4 regions of the Mammaliicoccus vitulinus genome follow, and region 1 is predicted to be linked to each of the others. Evidence: riboswitches for the same ligand, from Rfam matches in the RefSeq annotation. Region 1 holds a riboswitch; each other region holds the start of a gene.
The links. Region 1 has a riboswitch for thiamine pyrophosphate ahead of PYW35_RS01720 (thiamine phosphate synthase). Riboswitches for the same ligand answer to the same signal wherever they lie in the genome.
Positions count from the first base shown of each region.

Region 2: it holds a riboswitch for thiamine pyrophosphate, as region 1 does, so the genes downstream of both, PYW35_RS01040 (3-oxoacyl-ACP reductase) here and PYW35_RS01720 (thiamine phosphate synthase) in region 1, are expected to answer to the same signal.
Region 3: it holds a riboswitch for thiamine pyrophosphate, as region 1 does, so the genes downstream of both, PYW35_RS09215 (ECF transporter S component) here and PYW35_RS01720 (thiamine phosphate synthase) in region 1, are expected to answer to the same signal.
Region 4: it holds a riboswitch for thiamine pyrophosphate, as region 1 does, so the genes downstream of both, thiD (bifunctional hydroxymethylpyrimidine kinase/phosphomethylpyrimidine kinase) here and PYW35_RS01720 (thiamine phosphate synthase) in region 1, are expected to answer to the same signal.

Region 1 is NZ_CP118974.1:375,954-379,170, reverse strand. It holds gene PYW35_RS01735 (hypothetical protein) at 1-266, opposite strand, end outside; gene PYW35_RS01730 (YflT domain-containing protein) at 516-845, opposite strand; gene PYW35_RS01725 (hypothetical protein) at 865-1,260, opposite strand; TPP riboswitch at 1,424-1,532, shown strand; gene PYW35_RS01720 (thiamine phosphate synthase) at 1,587-2,180, shown strand; gene thiO (glycine oxidase ThiO) at 2,173-3,217, shown strand, end outside.
Region 2 is NZ_CP118974.1:212,640-215,856, forward strand. It holds gene PYW35_RS01035 (NtaA/DmoA family FMN-dependent monooxygenase) at 1-1,020, opposite strand, end outside; gene PYW35_RS01040 (3-oxoacyl-ACP reductase) at 1,049-1,801, opposite strand; TPP riboswitch at 1,910-2,009, opposite strand; gene PYW35_RS01045 (IS3 family transposase) at 2,287-3,183, opposite strand; gene PYW35_RS01050 (helix-turn-helix domain-containing protein) at 3,159-3,217, opposite strand, start outside.
Region 3 is NZ_CP118974.1:1,820,581-1,823,797, reverse strand. It holds gene PYW35_RS09220 (ABC transporter ATP-binding protein) at 1-1,099, opposite strand, end outside; gene PYW35_RS09215 (ECF transporter S component) at 1,111-1,686, opposite strand; TPP riboswitch at 1,778-1,882, opposite strand; gene PYW35_RS09210 (hypothetical protein) at 2,054-2,179, opposite strand; gene auxA (lipoteichoic acid stability factor AuxA) at 2,327-3,217, shown strand, end outside.
Region 4 is NZ_CP118974.1:727,642-730,858, reverse strand. It holds gene thiE (thiamine phosphate synthase) at 1-304, opposite strand, end outside; gene thiM (hydroxyethylthiazole kinase) at 305-1,096, opposite strand; gene thiD (bifunctional hydroxymethylpyrimidine kinase/phosphomethylpyrimidine kinase) at 1,089-1,901, opposite strand; TPP riboswitch at 2,017-2,115, opposite strand; partial or broken gene PYW35_RS13290 (aggregation-promoting factor C-terminal-like domain-containing protein) at 2,241-2,513, opposite strand.

The DNA.
Region 1 (3,217 bases):
GCATTAAGCGAAGTAGAATTCTGTTTTAATACTAATAAACTTTTGTCATCTACATGTTTCTTTACAGTTACGACAATAAATACCGAATTGTAAAATTCAGTCGAATCGCTAAGAGACTCTCCAAACCTCTCATCAATATCATCCTGTAAATCTTTAACATTTAAATCTTCAGGAATCGCATATTCCTCAGTCCTAAATACGCCACCTTTACCATCGGTGATGTACCCCTCTAAATCGTACAGTTCTAACTTAATAATCTTATACATACATCCTCCCTTTCAAGAGTGAATTATAGGTTACACTTACATTATATATAATTACCATTTAATGTCAACTACTTTTTATAAAGTTTTTATATAATTTTTCAAGAATACGTTAGAATACCCTTTTTATAGGTGATTTATTAGGTAACAAGCGTCCAAATTCTTGAATTAATGTACTAAATTTCATAATAAAAACACTCCAATTATTCTTTGGAGTGTTTCTTTTGCTCTATACTTTCATTACCTATCCTATTACAACGCACCTTTTATTCTTTGATCTGTTACAATCAACAGCACGTTTCCTTGCTCTATTTCTTTTATATATTTTTCCGCTTCTTCTTTTTTTACATTAAGTATTTCTAATTTTCTTAGAAATTCATCTTCTTTATATGTGTAACCACCTATATCTTGTCTATTATAATTCACATTTTCTAATTCGGTTTGGCTAACAATCTTTTCTGTGTGTTCTTCGCTTGATGACAATACATAAATATCTTTTTGGCTAATGCCTGTGTCTTTCAGCGTATTAAGATCCGCTTCTAAGTCTTTTTCATTTGTATATACTTTTACAACAGGGTTCATAAATACAACCTCCATCCAATTACTTATTATGTGTTTTTAAATCATTATAGCGTTCTTTAGATATATAGAAATTACTGTTGTCTATGATGAAATCAAAGACTTCTTCTTTCGTAATTCCATTTGGTAATTCGTACGTAACTTCTATTCTTTCATCTTCAATAGCATCTACTAATTTGATTTGTTCGGGCTGAACGGCTATTGCCCTTTTATTATATTTCAGTTTAATGTCCGTTTTCCGTTCTTCAATCAACTGTAATTGATCGATTTTAAATGCTGCGTTAACGAGTTCTTTTATTCTTTGTTCTCTTTTACGTACGCTTCTTCTTTTTTTGAAATCTTTAATATATTTCATTCTAAGAATAAGGTATAAAATCAAAATAATAATTAATGATACGATAAATAAAAGTGTACCCATCTCTCATCCCACCTTTTATGTTATAAACTCTTCAAACGTGTATAATAATCTTGTTATTATATGTTTTAATTCCCTTTATTATTTTTATTAAACTCCATGCTCTTTTACTTTTCTATTTGAACATTCAAACTATTATATGTACAATGAAATTAATAATTAAATAAGTAACCACTGGAAGTGCCTTATTAGAGGCTGAGACTAAAGTAGTGACTTTGGGATTCCCTGAACCTGATCCAGTTCATACTGGCGTAGGAAAGTGGCGTATCTAAAGAAGCTAATTTTTGCGCTATTTTTCTATCTAGAGAAATAGCGCTTTTTTATTTGGAGTGATTCAATTGTTTATTGCCGTTTCACCGTACAAGTATTTGGAACATATTGATTTAGATCATTACATTAGCATTTCTAAGGAGATTGATTTGTTATTGCTCAGAGTGCCTATGAGTCGTGATTCGCTATGTCATTCTATTGAGTATTTAATGGACCATGGTTTTCCTAAAAATAAATTAATGATTCATTCAGATACTTCTCTGCTTGAATTATATGACTTAAGTTTTATTCATTTTCGAGAAAATGATGCGCAAGCTTTTCTATATAAACAAAGTCATGCTCATATTTCAGTGAGCATGTCGACACATTCATCTGAGAGCATTCAACAAGCGCAAATGCATCATTTAGATTTTGTGTTCTTTGGCCACATCTTTGAATCAACTTCTAAAGAAGGCTATGTTCCTAGGACAGCTGCAGAAATCAAACGTGCTACTTCTATTGATATACCTATTTTTGCAATTGGTGGTATTGATCAACATTCTCTTCAATTTCTTCCTAAAGGTTTTCAAGGCATTTGTGCAATTTCGTTTTTCAGAGATTCTAGTACCAAAGAAATTGATTCTTTAAGAAAGGTGTGGAATGCATATGTATGATGTGGTAATTATCGGTTCTGGTGTGATTGGTATGTCTATTGCACGAACGCTAAGTGATAAGGATTCTTTATCTATTGCCGTAATTGACCGAGATGTCCCTGGTTTACATGCTTCATATAAAGCTGGTGGCATGTTAGGTGCTCAAAATGAATTTGTACAAGATACAGCTCTTTACCAACTTGCATTACGTTCAAGAGATTATTTCAAATCTTTGAGCCAAGATTTATACAAAGAAACAAATATTAATATCGATTATCAAGAACATGGCTTAATTAAAATGGCTGCATCAGAAGATGATATTGAATGTTTAAAAGCACAATATCACTTTTTGAATCAGCGAGATCGTTCTGTGACAACGCTTAGTGAAAATAGTTTAAAAGACCTTTGTAACGACTCAATTGATTTCAATCATCATGCCATTTACATTCCTAATGATGGTCAAATTAATGCTTCTAAATATACGAAAGCATTGTTGAAATCTATTAACAATAAAGGCATTGACCGCTTATATCATACCGAGGTCAAATCTTTAAAGCGTTTGAAAGACTGTTATAAAGTTCAAACTTCTCACAGCATTTTGCTTGCCAAAAAAGTTGTTGTAGCTGGAGGTGCATGGAGTAATGACTTACTAGAAAACTATCAAATCGAACCTAAAGTAACAGGGGTTAAAGGTGAAGTGTTGTTACTAGAGCATGAACATCTTAACTTAAAACAAACTTTGTTTATGACGAATGGCTGTTATATCGTACCTAAACGAGGCAATAGATTTTTAGTAGGTGCGACGAGTTATGTAGATGATTATTCTGTTGGTACTTCAACTGAAGGAGAACAATGGTTATTTAACAAAGCAGCCGCATATATTCCACTGTTAAACAGCAGCAACATTATTCATAAATGGTCAGGTATTAGACCATACACTGATCATGAGTGGCCAATCATGGATGAAATAGATAATGGACTGTTTCTCGTTACTGGCCATTATAGAAATGGCATTTTACTTTCACCGATCATTGGAAAGCTCATGGCAGAATGGATCG
Region 2 (3,217 bases), 160 kb from region 1:
CGTTTCGTATCTTCCTACAGGACCGTCGAATGCTTCAACTGGAGGCAATGCTGGCACTAGTTCGTCCAATGCCCATTTCGTACAATCTTGCCTTACGAATGTGCTCAGTTGTTTTATAGCATTTTCAATCGGGAGACGTTTATCTAACTTTTCTTTTTTTAATAAAGCCGCTTCACGTGTTTCTGCAACATAAGTCACTAATCCAGGAAAGACTTTAATATATTTATTCGGCGTGCTACTTTGTTGTATCGCGTCGTTTAATTTTGCTCTGTAAGCTTTTGCTTGTTTTATGTTCCAAGATACAGAATAGACGGCATCTGCATGTTTAACTGCTAATGCTATACCTTGCTTAGAAGCGCCAGCTTGCATAGCGACAGGTTTACCTTGTGGACTACTTGGCGTTGATAAAGGTCCATTTACTTGGAAATGTTCTCCTGAATGGTTAAAAGGTTTAATCTGATCATGTTTAATGAGTTGATTATTGTCGCGATCGTGTATGAAATGCTCTTTTTGCCAAGATGTGAACAGTTTATCCATTAATTCAGCAAATTCATTAGCTTTTTGATATCTTTTGTCATGTGATGGCAAAGCCTCCATGCTATGGTTCTGTGCTTCTAAATCGGACATAGAAGTGACTAAATTCCAACCGACGCGACCGTTTGTAGCATGATCAAGCGTTAAAAGTTGTCGCGCGACAGTATATGGATTCGAAAATGAGCTGGATATTGTTGAGACTAATCCAATATGATGCGTCACTTGTGATATTGCTGTTAAATTTATGATTGGATCTAACCAAAATGCAGGGAGTTCACTGTCTGACTTTGCAGGAAAAGACTGGTTATCAGCAAAGAATACAGCGTCTAACAATCCATTTTCTGAGAGTTGTGCTAACGATTGATAATATGAAATATCTCCAATTTGTTCGATAGATGAATCTTCCATCAGCCATGCAGCTTGATGATGTCCACACCCATATAATAAAACACCGATATTAAGTTGCTCGTTCTTGAAATTGCTCATTCATATTCTCCTTATATAGTTTGAAATTCTAGTTCATCGTCAAACCACCATCTACTGTATAATTCTGACCTGTAATACCTTTAGCTTTATCAGAAGCTAAGAAGCTCACCATATTGGCAACGTCTTGTGGTGTCGTTACTTTTTTTAGTGGTGTAGATTGAGCGATTAAATCGAAAACTTCTGGTGTCGTCACTGAACTCGCATCCGTTGTTTTCAGCAATCCACCCGATACAACGTTTGCTGTCACACCATATTGTCCTAATTCCGCTGCAATATTTCGTGTAAAACCAATTAAACCAGCTTTTGCAGTTGTATACTCATGATATGGTACGACTGGATTTTGGAATAGGTTAGTTCCAATACTTATAACAGCACCTTGTTTTCTTTCTATAAATTGTGGAGCAACACTTTGTACAATATTAAAAGCAGCTTTTAAAGTGCCGTCTATTTGTTGTTGATAATCTTCCCAAGAAAGGTCAACAAAAGCTTTTTGTTGCACAGGATCAAATTTGAAATTAACGAGCGCATTATTAACAACGACATCTATTTGTCCAAAGTGCTTCGTGCTCTCTGTTATTAAATGATCAACTTCTTGACGATTTGTAACGTCTGCTTTAATAGCAATAGCTTGTTCATGACCGATTTCAGCTACAAGGTTTTCAGCTTGTTCTTTGCTACTATTGTAATTGATGACGACTTGATAACCTTCAGATGCCAATGTGCGTGCAATTGTGGCACCCAATCCTCTACTACTTCCTGTAACTAGTACTGTTTTAACCATTTAAATCACTCCTATACAAAATTTAAATAAAAAAATACACAACCTTCCCGTAAGAAAGTTGTGTAAAATTAGAAAACATTTATAAAAAGGCATATTCATCCCTTAAAATTCATTTCACAAACACTTTCCTACGCTAGTATTAACTAGTTCAGGTTCAAAGGGTTTGAGTAAATACTCATCTCAGTTTAAAACACCCCTAGTGCATCTATTTAATTACTTTCAATGTATAGTTTTTAACAAATGATGTCAAGTTTATATTAGTTGATAATACCTTATTAACACTGCCTATTTTAAACAGCTTTATATAAGTATACAAAGTATACTTATATAAACGCAGATATCCAGAAATATAATCGGAGTGAGAGAAGGCGAGACAGGGTGGAAGTCGTGAGTTAAGTCCGAAGTTAATCCAAGACATCGCTCAAGTCGTGAGTTAAGTGCTGAGTTAATCCAAGACTGTACTGAACCCAAAAAGTTGAACTTTTTTAGTATGATATTTGAAAGGTTTGTTTCCTGAATTTTTTAGGAGATAAGCCTTTTAATTTTGATTTGATTCTTTCATTATTATAAAAATGAATATAACGATGTATAGCTTGTTCTAGTTGCTGAAAATCTTCGAATTCTTGACCATAATACATCTCTTGTTTAAGTAGTCCGAAAAAGTTTTCCATAACTGAGTTATCTAAACAATTACCTTTTCTAGACATACTTTGAAATACTTTATTTGCTTTTAATAATTTAGTGTATTGCGAATGTTGATAATGCCAACCTTGATCTGAGTGTATCGTTAAACGATAGCTTAAATCTGGACGCATAGCTATCATTTCTTTTAGTGGATTGATGACAATCTCTAACGAAGGACGTTTTGAAATTTCAAAACTAATAATCTCCGAACTATATAAGTCCATAAAAGGAGATAAATATAATTTTTGGCCATTCTTCAACTTGAATTCTGTAATATCTGTCACTATTTTTTGAAAAGGGACATGTGTTTTAAATCTACGATTTATTATATTTTTAGCGACCTTACCAACTTTACCTTTGAATGATCGAAATTTACGCCCTCTATGCGTAAATTTCGAACAAGATAACCCTAATTCTTTCATTAATCTTCTTACTTTTTTATGATTTACTTTGATACCTCTATTACTTAAATCTTGTGTAACTCTTCGATAACCATAGGTATAATTAGATTCCTTACATATTTCTTTTATTACTTTAATCAGTTCATCATCTTTATTAGGTTTATTGAACTGATTTATCCAATAATAATATACAGATTTAGCTAATTTAGCGACTTTGAATAAAATACTCAATTTTATATTAAGTGTTTCGTGTAGTTCCGTAATGATCTTTACTATTTCTGATTTTTGCTTCCGTATATGTCGGTCAAGGCTTGTAACTTTTTTTGATAAG
Region 3 (3,217 bases), 1.2 Mb from region 1:
ATAAATTCAACATTTCATTAGTTTTTTCGTAAGCGGTATTTTTATCTTGATGTGAGAAATTAATCATAATTTCATTGAAAACAGATATTTCTATAAATTGTAATTCTGGATTTTGGTACACAAAGTACATATGTTTGGATGCATCTTTCACTTTCTTAATGTGCTCATCTTTATATTTAATTTGTCCCTTATACTTTATAAGCTGCATAAGTGACTCTAAAAAGGTGGTCTTTCCAGCACCATTTTCTCCTGTAAGCGCAATCCACTCGCCTCTATATATAGACAAGTTATCTACATGGAATAAGTTCTTGTGCTTGCGCAGTATATCTAAATGATTAATATTTAATAATGTTTCTTGTGTAGAAGGTATTTCACTTAACTTTGGCGCGTAATGCCAAGAGTTTGGATGCCACACACCATAGTCATTTAGAACATCCGTATGATTACGTAATATATCATCAGGTGTACTATCGTGTGTGATTTCTCCGTGCTCGTTCATCACAATTACTCTGTCTACATAATTCCAAATATAGTCTACTTTATGCTCTACAATCACTACAGTTTGATTTTGCCAATTTTGCATAATTAAATCCCATAGCTGCGTTGTAGATTGATGGTCAAGCATAGCAGTAGGTTCATCTAGAAATAATGTACTCGTATCTTGTAACAATATAGAAGCAATGGCTAATTTTTGTTTCATGCCTCCGCTTAAACGGTTGATTTTCAATGAAGGATCAGCATTTAAATTTACTTTATTCATTGCTTCAATAATTAACTTATCCATCTCAGTAGGTGGAATATTCATGTTTTCCAACACGAAGGCTAATTCTTCTTTAATTTCTGGCATACAAAATTGTGTATCGGGATCTTGGAATATAACGCCAGGAAGGGTATCTATTTTTTTAGAATCGACTTTCATTGGAATATCCATTGATCTCGGAATAATGCCACTTAAAACATTTAATAACGTGCTTTTTCCTGAACCACTAGGTCCTAATAAAAGTACTTTTTCTTTATCGTTAATTTGAATATCTAAATTTTTGAAAATAATGCGTTTATCGTCAGGATACTTAAGTCTTAAATTTTTTAGTGATAACAATTGGCTAACTCCTATAATAAGTCATAATCTTTTTTAGATGCTGGTCTAAACAACTTAGTGACACCAGTTTGGTCAAGTGCTCTTACAATCGCATATCCTAATGCGCCACCTACAATCGCGCCACTCAATATTCTAATTGCGAACATTAAGATTACATTCCATAATGCAACATCACTTAAATAATTATAGAACCAATCAATAGGTAGTGTGATAATACCAGCAGTCATCCCAGCTACAACAGCAACAGATAACTTTCTCGTTTTATAACGAACTGCCAAAAAGACAATTTCGCAAGCTAAACCTTGAAGTAATGCATAGATAAATGTAGGGATATCAAATTGTCCCATTACAATTGTTTCACCAGCACCTGCAGCAAATTCAGCAAGTAATGCGACACCTGGTTTTTGAATTATTAAATACGTTACAATTGCTGCAATAAACCAAAGGCCATATACTGATTGTTCTAAATGTAATCCTAAAGGTTTTAAAATTTCATATGGAATCCATAAAAATTTATAAATGATTGCAAATAACGCACCAATCAATACCGTAACTAGAATATCAGACAAAGTTAATCTTTTTGACATGTTATATATCTCCTTTTTTATAAAAAAATGTGCACTCCTATATCTAAATAGAAGCGCACAAAAATATTGTTATCATTTAAAATGAATATTATATGATTTACGAACACTTTCCTACGCTAGTATCATCTAGATCAGGTACAAAGGGTTCAGACCTTTTCATGTCTGTCTCAGTTTTTAAACACCCCTAGTGCAGTTATTAAATTGTTAACACTACGATAAGTCTTATCATACCTTTTGTCAATAGGTTATAATAAACGTGAAATCTATTTTTTTAAAAGAATGAGTTGATTATAAGCATAATAAAATCCTCCATGAAATGAAGTATTCATTTACGATGGAGGATTATTATACAGATGAGGGAAATAGATTATTCGAAAGTATCTTGAATATTATCTTTTGTTTCGTCTTGTCCTTTTTTATCATCTTTTTTATGATCTTGTTCCTTTTTCTTAGCTTTTTCTGCTTCGTCTTTATGTTTATCGTTTTGAGTCATGATAACACTCCTTTAAAATGTATGATATTATTATATACCCAACTACGTATGAGTTTTAAACTTCTTGCTAGTACTTGGGACCGATTTTCAATATAATTAAAGACAATTGAAAACGAAACAATTATAATGTTCAATGAGGTGAAGAACATGTCTATAAAGAAAAAAAGCTGGGAAGTTCATTTTAGTCGTATTATAGGTATATTCATTTTAATTACAGGATTACTTATATTATTTAATGCGCCACGTATTAAAGATTATAATATCAAAGATTCAAATGATATCCATATAAGAAATATTTGGGACTTTTTTGTAGCTTTTTTTGATGAACTGGTTAGAATAATGCACCATTATATTGGTGGTTTTCCAGTGATAGCAGCAATCATAATTTTATTGATTGGTATTTTTGTTTTACTTATTGGACGTACTTTAAGAAGAACGACGAATTATGATTACGATATTTCTATATTTTATATAGGACTAACGATCTTATTAATGATTGTCATTATGATGACGATGTTTCAAGTTTACAGTTTTGCATCATTCTTATTTATCATTCCATTTAGTATTCACGTGGGATATGTTGTTTATAAAAATGAACTGAACCCGATGAATCGTAAAAAACATTATTTATGGATTATCATTTCATATGGTATGTGTTATTTCATTTCACAATTTGCAATGAACCATAATATTGATGCTGCAAATGTAAAACCTATAGATGTAATGAGTATTAATTTATTCTTTATATTATTATGGTGTTTTAGCCAAATGTCCGTTTGGATTAGTTTATATTTAAGAAGATCATTACCAGTAAGTGATGAAGATGCAGAAATGATTATTGATGAAAAATACTCAAGAGTAAAAAATAATCGACTAACGCGTAAAATATTTAGTATGTCTCAAGGTTTTTATCAGAAACTACAAACTTTCAAACAAACAACTTTAGAGAAATTCAATTCTGAAGAGGCTATTGCTAAACGAAAAAAACGTAATGAAAAATGGAAAGAAATGATTAGAATAGAAGACGATGACATTCCT
Region 4 (3,217 bases), 350 kb from region 1:
TTTTAAATTCAGACACATTGCGATCATCTTGACCAACATGTATCCCATCAGCATTTAATTTTACAGCTAAATCTACATCATCATTTACTATAAAAGGTACTTCATACTTTTTACATAGTTCAAATAATTCTTTAGCGAGCACTTCTTTTTCTAATCCTTTTTTACTATTTTTTCCTTTTTCACGAAACTGAAACATCGTAATGCCACCTATTAATGCTTGCTCAACGACCTTGTATAAATCACCGTTAGGCACATCTTGACTTCCTGCAATAAAATATACTTTCAAAGTATTTATATTGAACATTTATTTCACTTCTTTCACATTCTTTTTCTCTGCTACTTGTTCATCTGTTATTATATTTAATTGGTCTATAAAAGCAATTTGGAATGTTCCAGGTAAATGAGCGCCAGGCTGTTGGCTTGCTAACTCACTTGCAATATTATAAGTTGATAAAGCTTCTTCTAAAAGTTCTATTTTTATAGATTTTTCGTTAGATAAAAATGCAGCTACAACAGCACCTAATAAACAACCTCCACCAGTCACTTTAGTCAACATTTCACTGCCGTTATGCAATTCTATAATTTTATTATTACAGGCAATAACATCTACTTTTCCAGTTAAAATAATTGGTAAATTTAATTGTTGATGTGCTTTTTTGGCGATTTTAACAGCGTCTAAAGAACCATCACTGTCAGTACCTTTCATCGTCGTATCTTCTTCGATAAGTGCCAATATTTCAGATGCATTACCTCGAATGACATCTACAACTTCATCATTTAATAAAGTTGTACAGAAAGTCTTTCTTAACAGTGATGCACCTACTGCTACTGGATCTAGAATAACTGGCACGCCATGTTCGTGCATAATTGCAGCATACTCTTTCATATCATATGCTTTATTTGTTGTAATCGTGCCGATATTAATTAAAAAGGCACCAGCTGCTTTTGAAAATTCTTCTGCTTCATCAGGTTCTTCACTCATAGCAGGACTAACACCTAACGATATTAATCCATTCGCCGTAAAATTCTTAACTACATCATTTGTATAACAAACGATTAATGGACTGTTTTCTCTTATTTGTTTTAGTTTACTCATAATCTAATCCCTCGATTTTTTGATATGCAAAGTGATTTACTGGTCCTCTGCCTTTACCGATTTCAGGCGTGTGTTTAATTGCTAAAGTAATAAATCTCTTTGCTACTTCCACCGCTTCTTCTATGGCATGACCTTTCGCTAACTCCGCAGTTATTACAGCACTGAAAGTACATCCTGTGCCATGCGTATGTTTTGTACTAAATCTTTCACTTGTCCAAGTTCTCATGCCATTATTTGTGAATAAATAATCAATTGCATCACCTTCTAGATGTCCACCTTTTATGACGACTCCTTTAGATCCAATTTCATTTAAGAAAAAGTCACCAGCTTTTTTGATTTCCTCTTCAGTTTGAATTTTAAAACCAGTAATGTCTTCCGCTTCAGGAATATTTGGTGTAACGACAGTAGCTTTAGGTAATAATATTTCCTGCAATTTACGCTTACCTTTATCATCCATCAATGAATCACCGCTTTTAGCAACCATTACTGGATCAATAACATATGGTTTACCCGATTGTTCTATAAACGGTTTGATGACGTTCATCATATCTTCTGATGCTATCATACCTGTTTTAATAGCGTGTGGCGCTTCATCATCGAACACACTCTTTAACTGACTTTCTATAACTTCAACAGGTAAATGGTAAACATCTTGAACCCCTAATGTATTTTGGGAAACTATACTCGTTGCTACGGCCATACCATAAACACCAGAAGCTTGAAAAGATTTTAAATCAGCCATTATACCTGCTCCACCTGTTGGATCAGTACCAGCTATTGTTAATGCTATGTTTGGTTTTTTCATGCTATTCCACCTCAAATTTATTTTTTAATAATTTATTATATCTCTACATAGTTATTGTTTAGTTCATAAAAAAATGACCTCTTTTGTAAAAAAGAAGTCAATTAAGTGTATAACATACGTTAATTGACTACTTTCCTACGTTGGCATTATCCAAATCAGGTGTTAAGGGACTGATTAATATCATCTCAGCCAACAGGCGCCCCTAGTAGTCATTTATCTATTTAGTTAATTTAAGATTATCAAATTGAAGCTACACGGTCAAATTAAAAAATCGCCTAGGATATTTCCTAGACGATTGGATTAATACATATTAAGTCACTTTGAATTAAAGTGTATGGCTTACCACCAGTTATTTTGAGAACGGAATGCTAATGCAGCATCTACTGAACCATAACGTTGTTTCGCGTAGTTTAACATACCTTTAGTTTGTTGTTCTACTGAACCAGTTCCCCAACCTTCTTTAGTTTGACCAAGACCTCTGTAGCCATTAGGACTTACAGCATTTGGATTACCACTTGATTCAGGTAAAACGATTGTATTCCACATAGCTTCAGTACCACCTGCAGCCAAGAATTGAGCTTTTGTTGATCCACCAGTGCTAGCTGTTGAAGTTTGAGTTGTTCTAACTTTTTGAGCTGGCGCTTGGTAAGATTGTTGAGCTGGTGCTTGGTAGCTTTGCTGTTGAGCAGGCGCTTTATATGATTGTTGCGCTGGTGCTTTATATGATTGTTTAGGTGCTTGATAGCTTTGTTGTTGAGCTGGTGCTGCAACTTGTTCTTGAGCTTGTTGAACTGGCGCTTGTTGAGCTACTGGCGCTTGAGCTGGCTCAGCTGATTGAGCAGGCGCTTGTAATGATAATTTTTGTCCAACGATGATTAAGTCTGAAGATAAGTTGTTCCATGCTTTTAATTGAGATACTGTTACATCATATTTAGATGCAATTTTACCTAAAGTATCTCCTGAAACTACAGTATATTCTGTAGTTGATGCTGAAGCTGCTTTAGCTTCGTTAACTTTGATGACTTGGTTTGGTAAAATCAAGTTAGATTTTATACCATTTTCTGATTTAATAGCACTTACTGAAGTACCATATTGTTGTGAAATACTAAATAAAGTATCACCAGATTTAACTGTATGAGTTGCTGCATCAGCTGTAGCTGTTACCCCTGTAGTAACTGCAACTGCCGCTGTTGAAACTGCTAATAATTTTTTCATGATTGAATGTTTCCTCCTGTAAGGTTTTCACTTTTTATATGATTTTTACTTTCTAAACTATACCATTTTTTTTATTGTCATAGGTTACAGATATATGAAAA